4 regions of the Mesorhizobium sp. CNPSo 4684 genome follow, and region 2 is predicted to be linked to each of the others. Evidence: predicted binding sites of a transcription regulator. Region 2 holds the regulator's gene; each other region holds the start of a gene.
What was found. The regulator PhoB, encoded in region 2, activates phosphate uptake and scavenging genes when phosphate is short. The targets are predictions, from matches to a motif close to TGTCATNNANCTGTCAT.
Positions count from the first base shown of each region.

Region 1: a site for PhoB is predicted at 3,287-3,303, ahead of ppk2 (polyphosphate kinase 2). Genes of this name have one in related genera too.
Region 3: a site for PhoB is predicted at 4,456-4,472, ahead of AC04SG_RS17990 (DUF1045 domain-containing protein). Genes of this name have one in related genera too.
Region 4: a site for PhoB is predicted at 2,055-2,071, ahead of phnC (phosphonate ABC transporter ATP-binding protein). Genes of this name have one in related genera too.

Region 1 is NZ_JBWLUX010000006.1:29,045-34,948, forward strand. It holds gene AC04SG_RS06970 (DUF1330 domain-containing protein) at 1-162, opposite strand, end outside; gene AC04SG_RS06975 (winged helix-turn-helix transcriptional regulator) at 338-1,033, shown strand; gene AC04SG_RS06980 (dihydrofolate reductase family protein) at 1,458-2,108, shown strand; gene ppk2 (polyphosphate kinase 2) at 2,306-3,226, opposite strand; gene AC04SG_RS06990 (aldo/keto reductase) at 3,471-4,514, shown strand; gene AC04SG_RS06995 (glycosyl transferase family 90) at 4,533-5,504, opposite strand; gene AC04SG_RS07000 (hypothetical protein) at 5,777-5,904, shown strand, end outside.
Region 2 is NZ_JBWLUX010000039.1:35,554-41,457, reverse strand. It holds gene pstA (phosphate ABC transporter permease PstA) at 1-778, shown strand, start outside; gene pstB (phosphate ABC transporter ATP-binding protein PstB) at 796-1,620, shown strand; gene phoU (phosphate signaling complex protein PhoU) at 1,662-2,366, shown strand; gene phoB (phosphate regulon transcriptional regulator PhoB) at 2,383-3,072, shown strand; gene AC04SG_RS28180 (ROK family protein) at 3,097-4,332, opposite strand; gene xylF (D-xylose ABC transporter substrate-binding protein) at 4,602-5,642, shown strand; gene AC04SG_RS28170 (sugar ABC transporter permease) at 5,791-5,904, shown strand, end outside.
Region 3 is NZ_JBWLUX010000017.1:111,652-117,555, forward strand. It holds gene AC04SG_RS17970 (sugar ABC transporter ATP-binding protein) at 1-743, shown strand, start outside; gene AC04SG_RS17975 (ABC transporter permease) at 815-1,804, shown strand; gene phnN (phosphonate metabolism protein/1,5-bisphosphokinase (PRPP-forming) PhnN) at 1,807-2,436, opposite strand; gene AC04SG_RS17985 (alpha-D-ribose 1-methylphosphonate 5-triphosphate diphosphatase) at 2,433-3,572, opposite strand; gene AC04SG_RS17990 (DUF1045 domain-containing protein) at 3,605-4,312, opposite strand; gene iolB (5-deoxy-glucuronate isomerase) at 4,569-5,381, opposite strand; gene AC04SG_RS18000 (DUF3329 domain-containing protein) at 5,753-5,904, opposite strand, start outside.
Region 4 is NZ_JBWLUX010000020.1:57,138-63,041, forward strand. It holds gene phnE (phosphonate ABC transporter, permease protein PhnE) at 1-83, opposite strand, end outside; gene phnD (phosphonate ABC transporter substrate-binding protein) at 139-1,047, opposite strand; gene phnC (phosphonate ABC transporter ATP-binding protein) at 1,135-1,983, opposite strand; gene AC04SG_RS19690 (DUF1868 domain-containing protein) at 2,118-2,828, opposite strand; gene AC04SG_RS19695 (GNAT family N-acetyltransferase) at 2,896-3,387, opposite strand; gene AC04SG_RS19700 (DapH/DapD/GlmU-related protein) at 3,597-4,214, opposite strand; gene phnL (phosphonate C-P lyase system protein PhnL) at 4,211-4,918, opposite strand; gene phnK (phosphonate C-P lyase system protein PhnK) at 4,921-5,697, opposite strand; gene AC04SG_RS19715 (alpha-D-ribose 1-methylphosphonate 5-phosphate C-P-lyase PhnJ) at 5,694-5,904, opposite strand, start outside.

The DNA of each region.
Region 1 (5,904 bases), on a different contig from region 2:
CAGACTGGTGTCGAGCGGCTTGCCCTCGAGCGTCTTCACATTGCCGCTGCGGGCGAGATACTTGCCGCCATGCTTGTGCACGAGGTCGTGCACCGAAGCGGCATAGGCCGGCACCCATTTGTCGTCCTTCACCTTGATGTCTGCGATCACGTAAGCGGTCATTGTCTTACTCCTCATCGAACGGCGCCGGACTGCCCGGCGACGTGACCGCTGCCTCGCATGACGGCGCCGGGCGCCTCCAGTCACCAAATTGTACTAGGGGACCAGTACAGCTTCTGTACTGGCTGAATGCCGATTTTCTGAATAAGGTTCGGCAACTTCTTTTGGAGATCGCCACATGACACAAGCCGGATATAAGCAGTTCTGCCCGCTCTCCATGGCGGCGGAGCTGTTGTGCACACGCTGGACCATGGTGCTTTTGCGCGAACTGGTGGCGGGCTCGACCCGTTTCAACGATTTGCGCCGCGGCGTGCCGAAAATGTCGCCAACCCTTCTGTCGCAACGGCTGAAGGACCTTGAAGCCGGCGGCATTGTCGAGCGCACCGAGATCGAATCCGAGAAGGGCGTGTTCGAATACCGGCTGACCGAGGCGGGCCGGGACTTGCGCCCCGTGGTCGAGGCGATGGGGTTCTGGGGGCAGAAATGGGTGGAGGCCAGGCTTTCGCTCAAAAATCTCGATCCGTCGCTGCTGATGTGGGATATGCGGCGCAATCTGAACCCCAGCCCCCTGCCCGACGGGCGCACCGTGATACAATTCCTGTACCATGATCTGCCGGCGTCAAAACGCTCGTGGTGGCTGATCGTCGAGAAGCACGGCGATGTCGATCTGTGCTGGTACGATCCGGGCTTTGACGTCGATCTCTATGTCTCGACGGACCTCTGCACCATGACGTCGATCTGGATGGGGCTGACCACGGTTCACAAGGAACGCGACAAGATCAGCCTGACCGGCGATCTCGACGTCGCCGGCAAGATGCAGGCCTGGCTTGGCCTCAGCCCGTTTGCGGTGATGCCGAAGCGCGCCGCGGCTTGAGGCCAGTTGCCGTCATAGGCGCTGCAAATTTGCTGATCTATCCCGCCAGTGCTCTATACTCGTAGGTGCTGGGGCGACGCCGCGTCGGGACCTTGTCTGTCAGGTCTACCACGCGGATCCATTTGCATGCGTCGCCGCGCAAGGTGACCTTCCGGCCGATCACCTTTTCGGCTGCTCCAAACGGTGTACTGGCCTGGGTCTCCTGACTCTCCTGGACGACCTCTCCGTCCATCCTTTCGACGCGATATGCCTTCATCTCGTGCGCTCCCGACTCAGGGCCTCCCGAAGGTAACGCGGCGGCTTTTTCCGTCAAGCATTAGAATATTCTAAATCTTTGTGATTTCAAAAAACCACTTGCAGTTCGCAATCGGTTTGCTACAAGACAACTACTTGCTAATCACAACCGGTTACGTCGGAGGCTTTCATGTCCAAGCTGCGTGTCAATGCATTCACCCTGTCGCTCGACGGTTTCGGCGCCGGTCCTGACCAGACCCTGCAAAACCCGCTGGGCGTTGGTGGCGAAGATCTGCATAAATGGATGATCGGCACCCACACCTTTCGCAAGATGGTGATGGGCAAGGAAGGCGGCACCACCGACACCGACGATGACTTCGCCGTCCGCAGTTTCGACAATGTCGGCGCCTGGATCCTTGGCCGCAACATGTTCGGGCCAATCCGCGGCGAGTGGCCGGACGACAGCTGGAAAGGCTGGTGGGGCACCAATCCGCCCTACCATGTGCCGGTCTTCGTGCTGACGCACTACAAGCGCGATCCGATCGAAATGGAAGGCGGCACCACTTTCCACTTCGTCACCGGCGGTATCCATGAGGCACTGGACCAGGCGAAAGCCGCGGCCGGTGGCAAGGATGTCCGCGTCGGCGGCGGCGTCTCCACCATCCGGCAGTATCTCCAGGAGAAGCTCATCGACGAGTTGCATCTGGCAGTGTCGCCGGTGCTGCTGGGCAAGGGTGAGAACCTGTTTGCCGGTCTGGATATGCTTGAGCTCGGCTATCAATGCACCGAGCAGGTGGCGACAGCGCTTGCGACGCATGTGACGATCAAGCGGGGTAGGTAGCGAACCCCTCGGCGCAGGCTCCTTTCTCCCCGTCCCTATACGGGGAGAAATGCCCGGCAGGGCAATGAGGGGCGGCGCAAACGGTCGAAGGATTGCGTTGGAGGATGTATGGTTGACCCAACTATCGCGGTCAGCGCTGCCCCTCATCCGCCCTTCGGGCACCTTCTCCCCGTGAAACGGGGAGAAGGAAAAAGGGATTAATACTTCTCCGGCACGTAAAGCTCCCGCGGCAACACCTGCCGTTCGTACTCCGGATTGAACACCCGCTCGGGCAGCGTGATCTCTTCGTGCGGCACTTCCTCATAGGGCATCTGCTTGAGCAGATGGTCGATGCAGTTCAGCCGCGCCCGCTTCTTGTCGTTGCCTTCGACGATGTACCACGGCGCCTCGGGAATGTTGGTGCGGGCAAACGTCTCTTCCTTGGCCTTGGTGTACTGCTCCCAGCGCACGCGCGACTGCAGATCCATCGGCGACAGTTTCCACTGCTTCATCGGATCGTGGATGCGCATCAGGAAGCGCATCTGTTGTTCTTCGTCGGTGATGGAGAACCAGTATTTGACCAGCGTGACGCCGGAGCGGACCAGCATGCGCTCGAACTCTGGCACGTCGCGGAAGAACTCCTCGACCTGATCCTGGTCAGCAAAGCCCATCACCCGTTCGACGCCGGAGCGGTTGTACCAGGAGCGGTCGAACAACACGATCTCGCCGCCGGCCGGCAGATGCGGCACGTAACGCTGGAAATACCATTGCGATTTCTCACGCTCGGTCGGCGCCGGCAGCGCCACGACACGAGCGATGCGCGGGTTGAGGCGCTGGGTGATGCGCTTGATGACGCCGCCCTTGCCGGCGGAATCGCGGCCCTCGAAAATCACCACCAGCTTTTTCTTGTGGTAGGCGACCCAGGACTGCAGTTTGATCAGTTCCGACTGCAAGCTGATCAGGTCGCGAAAATACTGCATGCGATCGATCGATGGCGGATGGGCGTTCTTGTAGATCTTGGCGATCTCCAGCGACAGCGCCGGCTCCGACATTTCAAGCTCATAGTCTTCGTCGAGCGTGTCGGCGAGTTCGGCCTCAAGCCAATCCCTGGCCGGAGAATTCTGCTTTAACTCGGTCATTTCTGCTGCTCCGCTTGCCGGCTGTCATGAAACCCTGAGCCGACTTGATATAGGCCGGTAATGACGGTTTTATTGCAAGCCGCCGGCCGGTCGATCACAGCCCAAATCGGCGAGGCATGGCCGATCCATCGCCGTGGCATGGCGACAAGCCAATCAAATTGTCCTACAAATGGCGAACCCATTCGGGCGGCCCCGCCCTTCTCGACCAAAACGCCCCACCCCACCAAAATTGCGAGGATCTGACATGGAATACCGCACGCTTGGCCGTTCCGGCTTGAAAGTTTCGACGCTGACGCTGGGCACCATGACCTTCGGCGGCAGCGGACCTTTCGCCGCCGTCGGCAATTCCGATCTCGCTGAGGCATCACGCATCATCGACACCTGCATCGATGCTGGCATCAATCTCATCGACACCGCCAATGTCTATTCGAACGGCCTGTCGGAAGAGATCATCGGCGAGGCGCTCGGCGGCAAGCGCAAGAACGATGTGCTGATCGCCTCAAAGGCGCGCATGCGGATCGGCAAAGGTCCCAATGACGAAGGCCTGTCGCGTCATCATCTGATCCGCGAATGCGAGAAGAGCCTGAAGCGCCTCAGGACCGATGTCATCGATATCTATTTCCTGCACGAATGGGACGGCACGACGCCGCTCGAGGAGACCATGGCTGCGCTCGATACGCTGGTTGCCCAGGGCAAGATCCGCTATGTCGGCTGCTCCAATTACTCCGGCTGGCAGGTGATGAAGGCGCTCGGCATCAGCGACAGCCAGCACCAGCCGCGCTTCATCACTCAGCAGATCCATTACACGCTGGAAGCGCGCGAGGCTGAATACGAACTCTTGCCGATCTCGGTCGACCAGGGCCTTGGCGTGCTGGTGTGGAGCCCACTTGCCGGCGGCCTCTTGTCGGGCAAATACCGCCGCGACAGCCCGACCGCGCGCCAGCTCGCCGGCTGGTCGGAACCGCCGATCCGCGACGAGGACCGGCTGTGGCGGATCGTCGATGTTCTCGTCGACATCGGCGCGGCCCGCGGCGTCTCGGCGGCGCAGGTGGCGCTTGCCTGGCTGCTCGGCCGGCCGGCGGTCAGTTCGCTGGTGATCGGCGCCCGCAACGAGACCCAGCTTAGGGACAATCTTGCCGCGGCGGCACTCGCCCTCACCGCTGAGGAACGCGACCGTCTCGATGCCGTCAGCCGGCCGCCGGTGCTCTACCCCTACTGGCACCAGCAGTTCACGGCGAAGGACCGGTTCGGCCCGGCCGATCTGGTTCTCGACCGCAGCGTCATCTGAAAGACTGTCGAAAGCCGGCTAGCCCGCGATAAACCGCCAGACCTCCGGATCGGGCTCGATCTGGCCGCTGAGCACGAAATATTTGTAGAGCACGAGCAGGCTGATCGCCTGCTCGGCCCGCTCGTCGGCAAATTTGCGGCAATAGGCATTGGCCGCCGCGACGATGCGCTGGGCTTCGGCCGGATGCTTCTCGAGGTGGTGCACCCGCTCGGCCAGGTCGCTGAAATCGGGCGCCAGCGGCACATAATGGACATCGGGCTCGAGCTGGCCCTCGGCGAACCAGGTCTCGTAAGTCGGCGGCGGCATGAGGCAGAGCGAATTCGAGCTCATGATCCATTTCAGATTGGTTGCGACATCGTTGCCTTCGAGGGAAATGATGTAGCGGTAGCGCCGCTGCTGATCGATGGTGAGATAGGGTTTTCGGTATTCCGCCGGCGCCGTTGCCCTTGGCGTGCCGATATCGCAGATCGGCAGGTCGCGGGCGGCCTCCAGCAGCAAGGTGCGGATCGGATTGTTGAGCTCGCCGCGCCAGACGACGAGCGGATGCTTGTCGGCGAAGGCGACATCGTCGGCCGGCATGTGGAAATGACGGAACTTGTTCAGCTTGAACAGGACACCGTTGCCGTTGTCGCCGATGATCGGCCGGTCCTTGACGATCGACGGCATCTTCGGCACCTCGATGACGTCGCCGAATTCCAGGTCGATGCGCAGACCCGGATCGAAATAGCGGGTGAACTCCTTCAGATCGTAATAGTACATGCTGCGGTCCGTCGGCAGCCGATTGACCGGCACGGCCTCGGGGCTTGGTGTAAAGGGCTCCCGCAGCGTGTTGTAATAATTGAGCCGCTCACGGACCGATGCGTCGGAAAGCCTGGCCTGAGCGAGCAGACGGCCGAGCTGGCGCCGGAAAAGGACCGGCGGCGCGATGTCGCGCATGGCGTTGCGCGCATAATAGACGAGCTTCTGTGCGTTTCTTTGAAGCGTGGCCATCGGTCGTTTTGATTCGAAATCGGTCGGCGGCGGCTCCAGTAACTGTCCCGCAGCCTTTTCTAAACCATTGTGTTAGCCATCACGCAAGTCCCGAACCGCTGGCATCTGCCCTCCCCGCGCTGTTGTGTTTGCCGGCCAATGCTTCTAGGCAGGGAGCAATTCCAGGAAAAGTGCGAAGCGGTTTTCCGTCCGGAATTGCGCCCAAACAAAAAGTTAGAGCGGTTCCACGGTCTAATCGTGAAACCGCTTCAGGCACAGCGAAAGGAAACGATATGGCGCGACCACCGAACTACGGTCAGGAACGCAAGGAGCGCGACCGGCAGAAGGCCGCCAAGAAGGCGGAGAAGCTGGCCGCCAAGGTTGCGGCCAAGGAGCGCTCCGAGCCTGAAAACGAGGCCGG
Region 2 (5,904 bases):
GCAGATCGACTGGATGAACAAACTCAAGGCCGACGGCGTAATGGCCGAGCATTTCAACACCGGTCTGTTCACCTATGGCGCCTCCAGCCGGCCTGAGACGTCAGGCATGGGCGTGGCGATCATCGGCTCGTTCTACATGATGGTGATCGTGCTGCTTTTGGCGCTGCCGATCGGGGTCGCGGCCTCGATCTATCTCGAGGAATTCGCCAAGAAGAACCGCTTCACCGACCTGATCGAGGTCAACATCAACAATCTTGCGGCGGTGCCGTCGATCGTCTTCGGTCTGCTCGGCCTTGCCGTGTTCATCAACTTCCTCGGCATGCCGCGCTCGGCCGCCTTTGTCGGTGGCCTGGTGCTGACATTGATGACGCTGCCGACCATCATCATCGCGACGCGCGCGGCCCTTGCCGCGGTGCCGCCGTCGATCCGCTCGGCAGCGCTTGGGCTTGGCGCCTCGAAGATGCAGATGGTGTTCCAGCACATACTGCCGCTTGCCGCTCCCGGCATCCTGACCGGCACGATTATCGGCCTGGCGCGTGCGCTGGGTGAGACAGCACCGCTGCTTCTGATCGGCATGGTCGCCTTCGTCGCCGACTATCCGAAGACGCCTTTCGATCCGGCGACGGCGCTGCCGGTGCAGATCTACATGTGGGCAAACGAGGCCGAACGCGCTTTTGTCGAGCGCATGTCCGGCGCCATCATCATCCTGCTCGTCTTCCTCATGGCCATGAACATCACCGCGATCGTGCTTCGGCGCCGGTTTGAGCGGCGCTGGTAGAAAAAAGGCAATTTGGTATGAACATCATGACCGAACAGTCCCTTGAAAACGCAGTGGGCGACAAAATGAACGCCAAGACGAACGAAGTCATCAAGATGCGCGGCGACAAGGTCGGCGTGTTCTACGGCGAGAAGCAGGCGCTGTTCGACGTCAACCTCGACGTCCGCCAGAACCAGGTGACGGCGCTGATCGGCCCGTCCGGCTGCGGCAAGTCGACCTTCCTGCGCTGCCTCAACCGCATGAACGACACCATCGATTCGGCGCGGGTGACCGGCAAGATCACGCTCGACGACGACGACATCTATGACAAGAACATCGACGTCGTCGAACTCAGGGCTCGCGTCGGCATGGTGTTCCAGAAGCCCAATCCGTTCCCGAAGTCGATCTACGAGAACGTTGCCTACGGCCCGCGCATCCATGGGCTGGCCAAGCGCAAGTCCGACATGGACCAGATCGTCGAGTCGAGCTTGAAGAAGGCGGCGATCTGGAACGAGGTCAAGGACCGCCTGCAGGAGCCCGGCACCGGCTTGTCCGGCGGCCAGCAGCAGCGCCTGTGCATCGCGCGCGCCATCGCGGTGTCGCCGGAAGTAATCCTGATGGACGAACCCTGCTCGGCACTCGACCCGATTGCCACCGCACGCGTTGAGGAGCTGATCGACGAGCTGCGCCAGAATTACACGATCGTCATCGTCACCCACTCGATGCAGCAGGCGGCGCGCGTGTCGCAGCGCACGGCGATGTTCCACCTCGGCTACCTGGTCGAGGAGGGCGCCACCGACAAGATGTTCACCAACCCCGACGACAAGCGCACCCAGGACTACATTACCGGCCGCTTCGGCTGAGCCGTCCAGCGGTTGAATTTTCAGGCACGAGGATCAGGATCATGGGTGAACATACCGTCGCCTCCTTCGATGAAGAGTTGGGCCAGATCAGCAAGCTGATCCGCGACATGGGCGATCTGGCCGGGTCGATGGTCAGCGGCTCGACAAAAGCGCTGCTCAATTCCGACAATGCGCTGGCGCAGCGCGTCGTTTCCGACGACGCCATCATGGACGCGCGCCAGCGGGAACTCGACGATCGCGCCATTACGCTCATCGCCAAGCGCCAGCCGATGGCCAACGATCTGCGTGCCGTGGTCGGCTCGATCCGCATGGCCGGCGACCTCGAGCGCATCGGCGATCTCGCCAAGAACATCGCCAAGCGTGTCGGCACAGTGGGCCTCAGCGTCACGCCGCGCGACCTCTCGCACTCCATCGACGCGATGGCGCAGCTGGTGCTGATCCAGGTGCAAGGGGTGGTCGAGGAGTATGCCGCCGCGGATGCCGCAGCCCTGGCGAAACTCAGGAATGAGGACGAACGTATCGACGTCAAATACACGTCGGTGTTTCGTGAACTCTTGACCTACATGATGGAAGACCCGCGCAACATCACCGCCTGCACGCATCTCCTGTTCTGCGCCAAGAATCTGGAGCGCATCGGTGATCATGTCACCAACATCGCTGAAAATGCGTATTATGTGCTGACCGGCCAGCAATTGCCCGCCAATCGCCCGAAGCAGGACGAGACGGCGATGGCCACTTCGGCCTGACAAGGGTGAACTGCTGATGATCGCGCCACGCATCATGGTCGTGGAGGACGAGGAGCCGCTGGGCGTTCTTCTCCGCTACAACCTCGAATCCGAAGGCTACCAGGTCGAGGTGGTGACGCGCGGCGACGAGGCCGAAATCCGGCTGCAGGAAAACGTGCCAGACCTTCTGGTGCTCGACTGGATGGTGCCGGCGGTGTCCGGCATCGAGCTCTGCCGGCGGCTGCGCATGCGGCCCGAGACCGAACGGCTGCCGATCATCATGCTGACCGCGCGTGGCGAGGAGAGCGACCGCGTGCGTGGCCTGTCCACCGGCGCCGACGACTATCTGGTCAAGCCGTTCTCGACACCGGAATTCATGGCGCGCGTGAAAGCGTTGCTGCGCCGCGCCAAGCCGGAAGTGCTGTCCAGCGTGCTCAAGGTCGGCGACATCGTGCTCGACCGTGAATCGCACCGCGTCTACCGCAAGAAGAGCGAAATCAGGCTCGGACCGACCGAGTTCCGTCTGCTCGAATTCATGATGCGCCATCCCGGCCGCGTGTTCTCGCGCAGCCAGCTGCTCGACAATGTCTGGGGCGAGACGATCTATATCGACGAGCGCACGGTCGACGTGCATGTCGGCCGGCTGCGCAAGGCGGTCAACAATGGCCGCATGCCCGACGTCATCCGCACCATCCGCGGCGCCGGCTACGCCATCCGGGAAGATTAGGCGCGCCGCGCTGTTGCCGGCCCCTCAGGCGACATGCTTGCCCGCTTTCGCCTGAATCCCTGGTGCGAAAATCTCCTGGTCGACGAAGCCGAGCGCGCGCATGGCGCAGCCTTCGCGGATCAGCGGCAGTTCGTTGGGCTCGGTGTCGAAGGAGATCGATTTCGAGTGCTGGCCGCCGGCGGTCTGAGCAATCGCTTCGCGCAATGCCGGTTCGATCAGATCGAACGCGGCGGCGCTGACTCCGACCATGGCGACAGGTGCCGGATCGATCAGCGCGAACAGGCTGCCGAGGCCGAAGCCGAGCGCCTCGCCGGCCTTGCGGTAGGCTTCGCGCTCGGGGCCATCGGTCTCGCGGGCACGTGCGGCGAGCGCCCGCATGTCGGCGTCGCCGACATCGACCGGTTCGGCATCCTCGCTCATCATTTTGGCGCTGCGCCAGATGGCGTAGTTGCCGGCATAGGCCTCCACGCAGCCGCGCCGCCCGCAACGGCACAGCGCGCCGCCGGGCCGGTGGATCATGTGGCCGAACTCGCCGCCCGACGAATGGGTGCCGGTGAACAATTCGCCCTTCAGCACCAGCCCCATTCCGATGCCGTGCGAGAGCAGGATAGCGATGAAATTGTCGCGGTAGCGCTCAGGCTGGCGCCATTGCAGCGCCACCGCCATCATGTTGCAGTCGTTTTCCATGGTGGCCGGAATGCCGAATTCCGCTTCCAGTATGTCGGCGAAGGCAATGTCAGTCAGCGGCGTGATCGGCGACCACAGCATGGCGCGGGCCTGCGAATCGGTGATGCCCTGGATGCCCATGGCAATGCGGGCGACGCTCTGGACATCGAGGTCGGGGTCCTCGAGCCGGCGCCGGACAATCGCTACGCATTCGCCGATCAGCTCGTCGCGCGGCATGGTCAGCGTGTCCAGCCGACGCTGCTCCTCGGCGACCACATGGCCAGCATAGTCGATGACGGTGACGGAGAGGAAATTCAGCGACAGCACCACGGTCATCACCGCGGCGGCTTCCGGGTTGAGGCCCAGGCCGACCTGCGGCCGGCCGCGCTTCAGCGCACCCGTCTCGCCGGGTTTGCTCTCGGCCAGGATGCCTTCTTGAATCAGATCAGACGAGATCGCCGATATGGTCGAATGGCTGAGGCCTGTGGTCGCGGCAATCTCGGTGCGCGACGGCTGGCCGGCCCGGCGCACGGCCGAAATCACCATCGCACGGTTGCGACGGCGCAGATCGTCGTGACGGATTCCAACCGACATTTTGTTTTCCTCCCGGTCCCCCTCGCGCCTCATGATAGTGGAGGCGGTCAGGGACGCCACGCAAATATTGGCAGAAGCCGGCGGCGCTGTCATTGTTTATTGCGGGTCTCGAAAAAATTCGGCGAAGCCATCAGAATCCATCAGAATCGATGTTGACAGCGCCCCGCCGTTGGACCAGTATTTTTTCGAGGCTCGAAAAAATGGAGCCTCTGTGTGCCGGCCTTCGGGCCAGTTTTTGTCGCGCCGTGCGCGGCGCAGGGAGGATTATCATGAACAGATTTGCAGCCGCCATGCTGGCGGGTGTCGCCATGTCGCTGACGCTGGTGTCGGTCGCGCAGGCGAAGGACAAGGTCATCGGCGTGTCGTGGTCGAACTTCCAGGAAGAGCGCTGGAAGACCGACGAAGCGGCAATGAAGGCAGCGATCGAGGCGGCCGGCGACAAGTACATCTCCGCCGACGCGCAGTCCAATCCCGGCAAGCAGTTGACCGACGTCGAAAGCCTGATCTCGCAGGGCGCCAACTCGCTGATCATCCTGGCGCAGGACGCCTCGGCCATCGGCCCGGCCGTGCAGAAGGCGCTGGACGAAGGCATTCCAGTCGTCGGCTATGACCGCTTGATCGAGAACAAGGACGTCTTCTATCTGACCTTCGACAACAAGGAAGTCGGCCGCATGCAGGCCCGCGAAGTGTTCAAGGCGAAGCCCGAAGGCAACTATGTCTTCATCAAGGGCTCGGGTGCCGATCCGAATGCCGATTTCCTGTTCGCCGGCTCGATGGAAGTGCTCAAGGAAGCCATCGACTCGGGCAAGATCAAGAATGTCGGCGAGGCTTACACGGATGGCTGGCTGCCCGCCAACGCCCAGAAGAACATGGAACAGTTCCTGACCGCCAACGACAACAAGGTCGATGCGGTGGTTGCGGCCAATGACGGCACCGCCGGCGGCGTCGTCGCGGCGCTGACGGCGCAGGGTCTGGCCGGAACCGTTCCGGTCTCGGGCCAGGACGGCGACCATGCCGCGCTGAACCGTATCGCTCTCGGCACGCAGACCGTGTCGGTGTGGAAGGACGCGCGCGAACTCGGCAAGAATGCCGCCGAGATCGCTTCGCAGCTGGCCGACGGCAAGAAGACGGGCGACATTGCCGGCGCCAAGGACTTCACCACGCCCGGCGGCAACACCGTCAAGTCGCTGTTCCTGACCCCGGTTGCCATCACCAAGGACAACCTCAACGTCGTCATCGACGCCGGCTGGATCAAGAAGGACGAAGTCTGCGCCGGCGTCACTGCCGGCAGCGTTGCAGCCTGCAACTAAAACCGGACCCTATCGGTTCGAAATCTCGGCGCCGCGGCCCAAAAGCCGCGGCGTTTCTCCAAGGGCTTCCGCTTCAAATGACCACGGAAAGCAAATAGCATCCATGTTCCGGCACCCGCGCCAGACGGCAAACCGGTGGGAGGATAGCATGACCGACACGACCTCTAATCAGCCGGTCGCCAGCACTGCTGCGGACCGGGCGCGCGCATCCGAGCTCAGCGCCATCGGGCGGTTCCTCAAGGCTACCGAACTCGACACGCGC
Region 3 (5,904 bases), on a different contig from region 2:
CACCGGGCGCAACGACGCTATCGGCCAAAGCTGTACGCACCCCCGCCTACCCCGCCCGGCCGGTCGATCTCGATGTCAGGCGTGGCGAAATCCTCGGCCTTGCCGGCCTTGTCGGCTCCGGCCGGACCGAACTGGCGCGGGTGTTCTTCGGCATCGACAGCACGCTTGGCGGCGCGCTCGAACTCGATAGCAAGCCGCTTGTCCTGGGCTCGGCGGCCGATGCCGTCGCGCACGGCATTTTTCTCGTCCCGGAAGACCGCAAGCTGACCGGGATACTGCTCGATTTGTCGATCGCGCAAAACATTTCGCTGCCCAATCTGCCGGCCCATGCGAAGCGCCAGCTGGTGTCGGCAAAAGCGGAGACCGTCACAGCCGAGAAGCAGAAGAAGGATCTCGGCATCAAGGCGCCATCGGTGCAGACGCGCACCGGCACGCTGTCGGGCGGCAACCAGCAGAAGGTGGTGCTGGGCAAGTGGCTGGCGATGAACCCCAAGGTGATGATCCTCGACGAGCCGACGCGCGGCATCGACATCGGCGCCAAGGCCGAGATTTACGGGCTGATGCGCGCGCTGGCCGATGCCGGCGTCGCCGTGCTGATGATCTCCAGCGACATGGAAGAGGTGATCGGCGTGTCTGACCGCATCGCCGTCATGCATGAGGGCCAGATTTCCGGCATTCTCGACAAGGAACACTTCAGCCAGGAGAACGTGCTTCTGCTGGCTGTCGGCAAGAAGCCGAATTAGGCTTTGTTTTGCCGCGGGTCGCGCGGAACATTTTTGCAGAACCTGCTGAAGCGGGCATTGGGGAGAAGACGATGAGCAAGAAAGATCTCGGCCTGCTGATCCTGATCCTGGTGGTCGGGGCCGTGGTGGCGATCATCAATCCGCGCTTCCTGCTGCCGATCAATCTTGCCAATACGTCGAACCTGATCGGGCTGTTCGGCATCCTGTCGATCGGCCAGGCCTTCGTCATCATCACCGGCGGCATCGAATTGTCGGTCGGCTCGGTGGTTGCGCTGCTCGGTACGCTGTTCATCGACTTCATCGCCGTGCGCGGCCTGGGATGGCCGATCGCGCTGCCGCTGATCCTGGTGCTCGGCGGCATCATCGGGCTGGTGCATGGCTGGCTGATCACCCGGCTCAAATTGCAGCCCTTCGTGGTGACGCTCTGCGGCCTGCTGATCTATCGCGGCGTGGCGCGCTTCTACACCGCCGACGGCACGGCGGGCTTCGGCTTCGGGCAAAATTTCCCGGAGCTCGAATTCCTCACCGCCGGCCGGTCGTGGGGCGTGCCGAACAGCTTCATCGCGCTGATCGTCATCGCCATCGTCATGTGGGTAGTGCTGCACCGCTCGGTGTTCGGCCGCTATCTCTATGCCATCGGCAAGAACGAGGAAGCCGCGAAATATTCCGGGATCCGCACCGGCCGCGTCGTCATGGCCGCCTATGTCATCTGCGGCGTGCTGACGGCGCTGTCGGCGATCTATTTCGCCATGTACACGCGCTCGATCTCGCCGGCCAGCCACGGCCAGTTCTATGAACTCTACGCCATCGCGGCGGCGGTGCTCGGCGGCTTCTCGCTGCGCGGCGGCGAAGGCTCGCTGGTCGGCGTCATCCTCGGCACCGTGCTGCTGCAGGAGTTGCAGAACCTGGTCAATCTGCTCGGCATCCCGTCCTCGTTGAATTTTGCCGTGATGGGCGGGGTGATCCTCATCGGCGTGCTGGTCGACCAGCAATGGGGCGTGTTCCGGGCAAGACGGCTGATGCTCGACGCCAGCCGCAAGGGCGCCGTGGCGGCGGAGTAGCGCTAAATTACCCCCGACATGTCGGAGAACGCCATCGCCTTGCGCAGCACTTCGGCGAAGCGTTCGCCGGCGGCTTCGCGCGGGCCGCCATTGTCGATCGAGGTGACGCCGGGTCCGTGCAAAGCGACATTGCCGCTGCGGGCGAGGCGGGCGAGCACTTCGCCGCGCGATTCGCGGCCGCGCTGGGCGAGCCGTTCGGCGAGGATTTCCGGGGCAGCGGTGATCTCGACTACAGCCAGATTGGCATAGCGCTCACGCAGAACCGGGATGACCGCGCGCGACACATTGGCGACCGCGACGTGGCCGTTGGCAATCGACCAGTCGACATCGGCCGGGATGCCGTAGCGCAGACCGTGCGCCTCCCAGGAAATGGCGAAGGCGCCGTCGGCCTCGGCCTCGACAAAGGCAGCGTCGGCCAGCGTGTCGTGGTCCTCGCTTGCCGCGTCGCTCGGCCTGGTGATGACCCGGCGCACGAACTCCAGCCTCGTCTCATCGGCAAACAGCGCCTTGGCGTAGCCGATCACCGTATCCTTGCCGGCGCCGCTCGGGCCGACGACGGCGACAAAGACGCCGTTGCGGACCGGAAAGGCCTCGGCGGTGAGTTCGCGCTCGATCGACGCCGAGACCATCAGGCGACCCGGCGTCCCTGGCGCCAGACGGTGCGCACGACCGGCACATGGTCGTCGACGCGCACGCGCACCAGGTCGGCGCGGCGGCCCGGTTCGATGACGCCGCGATCGCTGAGTCCGATGGCCTCGGCCGGGTTCTTCGACACCATGGCGACCGCCTGCGGCAGGGAAATGCCTTCGACGACGTCGCCTAGAAAGAAGGCCGACTGGATCAGGCTGAAGGGAATGTAGTCGGACGACAAGATGTCGAGCAGTCCGTCGGCGGCCAGCGTGCGGGCCGAAACATTGCCGGAATGCGAGGCGCCGCGCATGACGTTGGGCGCGCCCATCAGCACTCCCAGTCCAGCCTCCTTTGAAGCCTTGGCCGCTTCCTGCGTGGTCGGGAATTCGGCAACGCGCACGCCTTGCTCAATCGCCTCGTCGACATGGCCTGATGTGGCGTCGTCATGGCTTGCCAGCACAATGCCGCGCTCGTTGCAGGCGGCCGATATCGCTACCCGGTTCGGTCCCGAATTCTTCGCCGATTCCGACATGCGCTTTTCGCAGAACAGCTTGAAGTCGCGATCGGTCAGCTTCAGCTTGCGCTGATAGTAATAGGCGTAGGTCTCGAGGTTGACGAACTGGCGCTGTCCCGGCGCATGGTCCATCAGCGACGCCAGTTTGACCCGCTCATCGCCGTCGAAATTGGCGAAGGCCTGCAGACAGTCCGGCGCCGACACCTCGCAGCGCAGATGCAGGAAGTGGTCGGCCCGCAGGCGATCCTGCGCCACGCTGTCCTCGATGGCATCGGCCAGCTTGCGGATGTCGTCGGAGGTGAGATCCGCGTCCTCGTCCATGCCGACGCGCAAGGCGTCGAGCACCGTGGTGATGCCGGCGGTGGCGACCTGTGCGTCATGGGCGAGCACGGCGGCGATCGGGTTCCAGCGCACTTTCGGCCGCGGCGCATAATGGCCTTCGAGATGATCGGTGTGCAGCTCGACCAGGCCGGGGATGATGTAGTCGCCGCCCATATCCTCGCCGGTCCGCCCGGTGCCTGCGTCGATGCCGGCGATAAAGCCGTCGCGCAGTACGAGCGAGCCCTCGACGATCTCGTCGGCAAGCACGATGCGGGCATTGGTCAAAACGGTCTCGGCGGTCATCTCAGGCAGTCCTTGGTTTTCAGGCGAAGTGGTCAGGCGGTTTTTCTCGCCGCGCGGTGGCCGAGCGCATGATGGGAGAGCACCATGAACGGGGCGCCCGGTTCGGTTTCGACAAACAGCGTTAGTGCATCCACCGTCACCGGCTGCTGCAGCACCTCTGCGAACAGGCTGTCGATTGCTGCGCGCAGACGTAGGCTTTCCTGTGGCCCGGCCCGGCCGGATAGCGTCATGTGGAAGCGGAACGTCTCGAAGACATAGGGGTAGCCCCACTGGCAGAGATTGCGGAACTCGGCCGGCTTCAGCGAATCCGGGCTGCGCCGTTCGATCTCGGCTTCGGTCAGCGGGGCGCGAAAGCGGTCGAAGCCAAGCACGACATCATCGGCGAAACGGTTAAGCGGCGGCAGCGGACCTTGCGGCACCAAAGCGAAGAAGCCGTCGATCTGGCTGACGATGAGGCGCGGGATGGTGACGGTCGGCGTCGCTTCGGCAAAGACGTCGAGGGCGGCACGCAGGGAGCTTTCCGTCTCGTTGGCCGCCAGCCGGAAGGGCGCCTTCAGCGTCGCGTGGAAACCGTAGCGGCGCGCCGATGCGGTGTGGAAGGCGACTTCCGCCGCCGACAGGTCGGCTACCGTCTCGACGGGCCTGGTAGCGGCGCCGAAGGGGTCACGTCCCAGCCAGTTGGCGGCGATCCGCGCCAGTGGCTCGTCCTGCCTTGGGGTGAAATAGATGGCGTAGCGCATCGAAAATCCTCGTTAAAGCGCGCCGCCTCTTGAGGGCTCGATGCGGCGCGCTTTAAGTCTATTTGCTTCGGCATGTCTTTATCCCAAAACCGCTGCGCACTTTTGGGCGACATGCACCGTCCCCGCTGCCATAGGTGATTTCCATGACGGATTGACGAAGCTTTGAAGGGTTTTCGATGGCAAATCGACCCCATCGGTCGTTAGCCGACGATTTTTCCGAACTGGCCAACAGCTTCCCCCTGAAAGACAGGGGTGGTCAGGCCTTCATCAGCCATTCGTGCTCGGCCGCGTTGTGGAATTTCCACGTCCGCTTCGGACCGGCCATGACGTTGAGATAATAGAGGTCGTAGCCGTGGCAGGCGGCGCAGGGGTGGTAGCCCTTGGGCACCAGCACGACATCGCCGTCCTCGATCGCCATCGCCTCGTCCAGTTCGCGGGCGCCCGACTTGTCGGCATCGGTATAGACGCGCTGGAAGGCAAAGCCCTGCGGCGGGTTGAGGCGGTGATAGTAGGTTTCCTCGAGATAGGATTCGGCAGGCAGATTGTCCTGGTCGTGCTTATGTGGCGGATAGCTCGATGTATGGCCGCCGGGCGTGATGACCTCGACCACAAGCAGGGAGTCGGCCGGCTTGCCCTCCGGCAATATGTTGGTGACGTAACGCGTGTTGGTGCCCTTGCCGCGCACTTCCTGGCCGAGATCGTCGGGCGCGATGACGCGAACCGGCAGGCCGCCGCCCAGGCCCGGCGCCGAGCAGACGGCGAGTTCGAGATCGGTGTCGGCGGTGACCGACCAGTCCGACCCCTGCGGGATATAGACCGACCATGGCTTGCCCTCGAAGGGCGACATGCGCTCGCCGAGTAGACCGAGATCCTGGCCGCCGGCTTTTGCCGTACCCTTGCCGGTGACGAACACCAGGCAGACTTCGCGATCGCCCGTCTTGCCGGAAGCGGTCTCGCCCGGCCGCAGCCGGTGCAAGTCGAAGCCGACATAGGTCCAGCCGGCGCTTTTGGGCGTGACATGGGCGACGCGGCCATGGCCCTTGTCGGCTTTGACGAGCAGTTTCGACATTTTTGTCTCCTATTTCTTTGGCATTGGCTGTGAGCGCCAAGAGTGCTGTTTGTGGGAAGCCGCAGACCCTAGAGATTGGCCGAAGCGCCCACCCCTTCGTCATCCTAGGGCGTAGCAGGAGCGAAGCTCCGTCGCGGAGATCCTAGGATCCATGCCGTTACCTCGGCCGAAGGGTGCAGCGGAGCGGAATTCTGCACGGTCACGCTACCTTCAAACTCACGGCATGGATCCTAGGGTCTGCGCTGCGTCGCTACGCTCCTCGCTCCGCCTTAGGATGACGAAGCTCAGGGCGTTCCGGCCAATCGCCGACGTATGCAATTCGCCAGGTCTCGAGTGTCCGATCCGCAAGCCCTTCCGAGCCGTGGGCCGCTTCATTCCTTCGGTTCGGCGTCGGCCTTCGCTTCGCCGGTCTTCGGTTGATCTGGCGCAGCCTTGCTCTCGTCTGCCGGCTTGTAGAGATAGAAAAACTGCCAGACGGCGTAGGCGGCGAAGCCGAGCGCGATGACGCCCCAGAACGGTGTGC
Region 4 (5,904 bases), on a different contig from region 2:
AGCCGACGCAGCGATGTCTGGCGCCGCCAGGCATCGGCCATCTGATGGGTGACGCCTTGGGGCGCTGTCACGGAAAGGGTCATGATCGGAGATGCAAAAAGGGCGGTGCGCTGAGCACCGCCCCTTTCGATTTCGCCGTTAGCCGCCGATGGCTGCCTTACGGGCTTCGACGATGACGTTGTAGAAGTCAGGCTTGACCGGAACGTAACCGGTGAAGTCGCCGCCTTCGACGCCCTCGAAGCAGGCCTTGTCCTTCTTCGGCAGGTCGGTGAAGAACGCGGTGAGCTTGGCGGTCATGTCGTCGCCGAGCGCGGTGCGCACGACCAGCGGGCCGTTCGGGATCAGGCCGGAACGCCAGACTTCGACGAAGTCGTTGGGGTCGACGGCGCCCTTGGCGGTTACCTTGTGAAAGGTGCCGGAGGTGTAGCCGTTCTTGAAGTCGCCAATGCCCGAGGAATCGTCGACCGCAACGTCGACCTTGCCGTCGCGCACGGCGAGGATGTTGTTCTCATGACCGCCATTGAACTGGGTAGAGGCGAAGTAGGCGTCGTTCGAGGCACCGGTGTCCTTCGGGATCTGGGTCAGCGGGATCAGGTAGCCCGAGGTCGAATCCGGATCGGCGTAGCCGAGCTTCTTGCCCTTGGCCGACTTGATGTCGGTAATGCCCGAGGACTTCAGCGCCAGGCCGATCGAATAATAGCCGGTGGCGCCGTCGGTCTGCTGGGTGGTGAGGATCGGGGTGACCGCCTTCGGGTCCTTGATGTAGACGCTGGCGTAACCGGAAGCGCCGAGTTCGGCGAAGTCGAGCGTGCCACCGAGCAGGCCCTGGATGACGCCGTCATAGTCGGCGGCCGGGAACAGCGACACTTTTTCGAAGCCGAATTCGGTCTTCAGATGGTCGGCCAGGCACTGGTAGTTGCGCAGACGGTCGGTTTCGTTCTCGCCGCCGAGGATGCCGACGCGGAATTCCTTCATGTCGGCCGCATGAGCAGTGCTGGTCGCCATGGCGAGCACCGAAACGGCGCTGAAAACCATCTTCCTGAACATTTTATCTCTCCTGTAGGTTCCGGCCCCGCGCCGGCAGCGTTCTTGATTTGACAGATGCCCTTGACGCGGGCTGACGATCCCAGCCGCTCAGTATCCCGGGAATGCCGGCTCGAGCGGGCTGGCGGATGCTTCGATCTTTTGCTTGTAGGCGATGCTGGTCGAGGTGATGGCCTCGGAGATTTCAGCGCCATTGCTGTCGGCGCCGTAGACCTGGCGCACCGCTTCGCGGTTGAGCTCTTCCGGCGCGCCGTCGAAGACGACCTTGCCGGCGGCCATGCCGATGATGCGGTTGCAATAGGCACGCGCGGTGTCCAGCGTGTGCAGGTTGGTGACGACGGTGATGCCCTCGCGCAGATTGATGTCCTGCAACGAGTCCATCACCACCTTGGCGTTGAGCGGGTCGAGCGAGGCGATCGGCTCGTCGGCGAGCAGCACCTTGGGCTGCTGCATCATGGCGCGGGCAATGGCGACACGCTGCTGCTGGCCGCCGGACAGCGTGCCGGCGGGCTGAAGTGCGGTGCGGGCGATATCGAGGCGTTCGAGCGCCGCGACCGCCTCGGCGCATTCGGCGCGGGTAAACATGCCGAGCAGGTTGGAGACGGTCGAACGGTGATTGAGCCGGCCAAGCAGCACGTTGGTCAGGACGTCGAGGCGCGGCACAAGGTTGAACTGCTGGAAGATCATGGCGCAGTCGCGTTGCCAGCGCCGCAAAGGTGAGCCGCGCAGCTGGGAAACCTCGGCGCCGTCAAAAAAAATCGACCCCTGGCTGGGGTCGATGAGACGGTTGATCATGCGGAGAAGGGTGGACTTGCCGGCGCCGGAACGACCGATGATGCCGACCATCTGGCCCTGCGGGATCGACAGGTCGATGGCGCTGACGGCGGTGTTCTTGCCAAATCGGCGGGACACGCCGCGGATTTCGAGCGTTGCTGACATGGCGTAACTTTCAGTCCGGTCGCAGTTTGAAGGTGTGTTAACCCTCGCTAGCGCAGCCGCATGAACCTGCGGTGTCGGATTGATGTCAGTTTTGTTACCGCCCACAGACCCTGCGCCGCCGGTGGTGCCGGTGGTCAGCCCAGCACCAGCAACTCCTCGAAATGCTTCATGTCCTTGAAGTTGCAGAAGGCCGGCGGCTGCAACTCGATCACCGGCGCCCTGCGGGCGAACTCGGCGAGACTGTCGTCGAAGAGGTCCTGCCAAGCGGCGGCCCTGTCATCAGCGAGGCGCTGGATCTGGTAGGCAAAGGTGATGTGGAAGGCGTAAGCGTCGTGATCGGGGTGGCGATAGCCGAACGGCACCGACAGCGCGTCGCGCCATGCGCTCATGACGCGCCGGTCCTCCTCCGTCGCGCCGGCAACGGTGAGCCCGGTCGGCACGACTTCGATCACCTCGATCTTGAATGGGCCGCGGCCCCGGAAGCCTTTCAAGCGCTCCAGATAGAGGCTGGTCATGGCGTCGATGCTGGTGTCGAGCGGCAGGTCCTGCGGCCAGTAAGGCAGGCGGCGGCGATATTCGATAATGCCCTGGAACAGCGTCATGTGCAGGCTGGAGATGGGCGTGAAGGCCAGCCGGTCGGCATCCGGCATGGCGCGCATGCGCTCGCGCACCTCGATGACAACAGCTTCGGAAGGCGACCCGTTGACGAGATGGCTGACGACCGTATTGCCGGGCTCGAGGAGGAAATTGCCAGCCGCGTCGTAACGGGTGCCGAGATGGGTGGGTGGCGTCGGATTGGCGCCTTCGAAGAAGGAGGCGAGCGAGGGTCTGACTGTGGCGAGCATGGGCGATCTCCTTCGGGAGATGGCGTCCTGTCCGAGTCATGTGTCAAGGGTGTGAAACTGCACGCCTCTACAGCATGCGATGCATCACGAAAGCGTCGATATAGCCCAGCCGCGGATGGTCGAATGCTTGCGGGATCGTGCCGACAATGTCGAAGCCCAGCCGAAGCCACAGCTTCACCGCGCGCTCGTTGCTGCTGATGACAAAGTTAAACTGCATGGCGCGGAAGCCGCGCTCGGCAGCGCGTTGCAAGGAATGCTCGCACATCGCAGTGGCGACGCCGCGGCCGCTCGAAGCCGCCGACGTGACGTAGCCGCAATTGGCGACGTGCGCGCCGCCGCCGCGTTGGTTGGCATGAAGATAATAGCAGCCAATCACATCGCCGGCTTCTTCCGCCACGAACACGTCGTGCCCATCGGAAAACCAGTAGCCCAGCGCTTGGTCGCGATTCCAGTCGCGAGGCAGCGCATAAGTTTCGCCGGCCCGCAGGACGGGTTCGAGAATTGACCAGATCGCATCTGCGTCGGCCGGTGTGGCGGGACGAATGGTCGGCACGGTCAGGAACCCGCGTGGGATGGACTAAAGCCAGATCGCGGCAAGGATGCCGAAAAAGATCAGAACGACAAAGGCTGTCACGATTCCGGGCTTCACGCCAGAGGCCGGAGGTGCGGGAGTGTCCCTTCGCAAGGGCTGCATGAAACCCTCAAACATCCCGTATTTTAGCATCAACGCATTTTCCTGAACATCGGCGAAACGCGCAACGGTTGGGGCTAGTCGCCATATTTCTCCAGGAAAGCCTCCGCCGACAGCTCGCGAAAATCGTCGAGCGCGGCGCGCAGCCTGGTATGGTCCCAATCCCACCAGGCAAGCGCCTGGTAGCGCTCCGCCGTGCGGCGGTCGAAGCGCTCGCGGATCGGCTTTGCCGGCACACCGCCGACGATGGTGTAGGGGGCGACATCCTTCGACACGACAGCGCCGGCGCCGACCGCGGCGCCGTCGCCGACAGTCACGCCGGGAAGGATGGTCGAGCCGTGGCCGAGCCAGGTGTCGTGGCCGATGGTGACGCGCTTGGCACGGCGCTGGGCGAAGAATTCCGTTTCGTGCTCGGCGTCGTCCCAATAGTCGGAGGCGCGGTAGGTGAAGTGATGCAGTGTCGGCCGCCAGGTCGGGTGGTTGGTGGCGTTGATGCGCACACTTGCTGCGATGTTGGAAAACTTGGCAATCGTCGCGCACCAGACGGCGCAGTCCTGCATCATGTAGGAATAGTCGCCGAGGATGCTCTCGGACACCCGGCTGCGGTCGGCGATCTCGGTCCAACGGCCCAATGTCGAGTTTTCGACCTGCGCCGTTTCGTGGACGAATGGCGCCTCCGACAATTTCCTGCTCATGCGGCGATTCTTCCAGCGGCGAAAGAGGTGACGTCGATGATGCGATCGGCGACGGCATCACGGACATCCAGGTCATGGAAGATGCCGAGCAAAGCGACGCCCGCCGCCTTCTTGGCGGCGATCAGCGCAACAACCACGTCGCGGTTTTTCGCATCGAGCGAGGCGGTCGGCTCGTCGAGCAGGAGGACCGGATGCTCGGTGATGAAACCGCGCGCGATGTTGACGCGCTGCTGTTCGCCGCCGGAGAAGGTTGCCGGCGGCAGCGCCCAGAGTTTTTCCGGCAGATTGAGCTGCGCCAAAAGCGACCGCGCCTTCGTTCGCGCGACTTCGCGCTCCTCGCCGCGCTCGACCAGTGGCTCGGCCACGACGTCCAGCGCCGAGACGCGCGGTACCGTGCGCAGGAACTGGCTGACATAGCCGATCGTCTGGCGGCGTACCGAGAGCACCGTGCGCGGGCTGGCCGTGGCGAGGTCGATCAGGCCGCCCTCATGCTGGACGATGATCTGGCCTTCATCGACGGCGTAATTGCCGTAGAGCATTTTCAGGATCGAACTCTTTCCGGCGCCCGAGGGGCCGCCGAGCACGGCGCATTCGCCGGCTCTGATTGCGAATGAGACCCCGGCGACAACCGGCAGTTTGATGCCGTCGCGCAGATGCATGGTGAAGCTCTTGGCGACGTCGGAGACAACGAGGGGCGTCGGCATTCTCACACCTGCAGGATCGAGGAAACAAGCAATTGCGTATAGGGCGCACGCGGATCGTCGAGGACGCGATCGGTGAGGCCGCTTTCGACGACGCGGCCGTCCTTCATCACCATCATGCGCTGCGACAGAAGCCGCGCCACAGCGAGATCGTGGGTGACGACGATCGCCGCGAGGCCGAGATCGGTGACCAGGCCGCGCAGCAGATCGAGCAGGCGTGCTTGCACCGAGACGTCGAGGCCGCCGGTCGGCTCGTCCATGAACATCAGCCGTGGGCCGGTGACCAGATTGCGGGCGATCTGCAGGCGCTGGCGCATGCCACCGGAGAAGGCGCGCGGCTCGTCGTCGATGCGGTCCTCGTCGATCTCGACGCGCGACAGCCAGTCGACGGCGGTGGCGCGGATCTTGCCGTAATGGCGGTCACCGACCGCCATCAGCCGCTCGCCGACATTGGCGCCGGCAGACACCGTCATGCGCAAGCCGTCGGCGGGATTCTGATGAACAAAGCCCCAGTCGGTGCGCATCAGGAAGCGGCGTTCGGCCTCGCTCATGCGGTAGAGCTCGCGGAACTGGCCGTCGCGCATGCGGTAGCTGGCGGTGCCGGAAGAGGGCAGCAGCCTCGTCGACAGGCAGTTGAGCAGCGTCGTCTTGCCGGAGCCGGATTCGCCGACGACAGCCAGAACTTCACCTGGCCAGAGATCGAAGGTGACGTTCTCGCAGCCGACGCGAGAGCCATAGAATTTGGACAGCGCCGAGACGCGCAGCAGCGGTTCGTCGGTCATTGCGCCGGCTCCATTTTTTCCGCGGCGAGATGGGGCTCGGGGGCAAGGTGGCCGCGATGGCCGTCTGCCCGCCGCTTCTCGCAATGGTCGGTGTCGGAACAGACGAACATGTGGCCGCCATGATCGTCGAGGATGACCTCGTCGAGATAGACATTCTCGGCCGCACACAGTGCACAGGGCTGGTCGAAGGTCTGCACCTCGAACGGA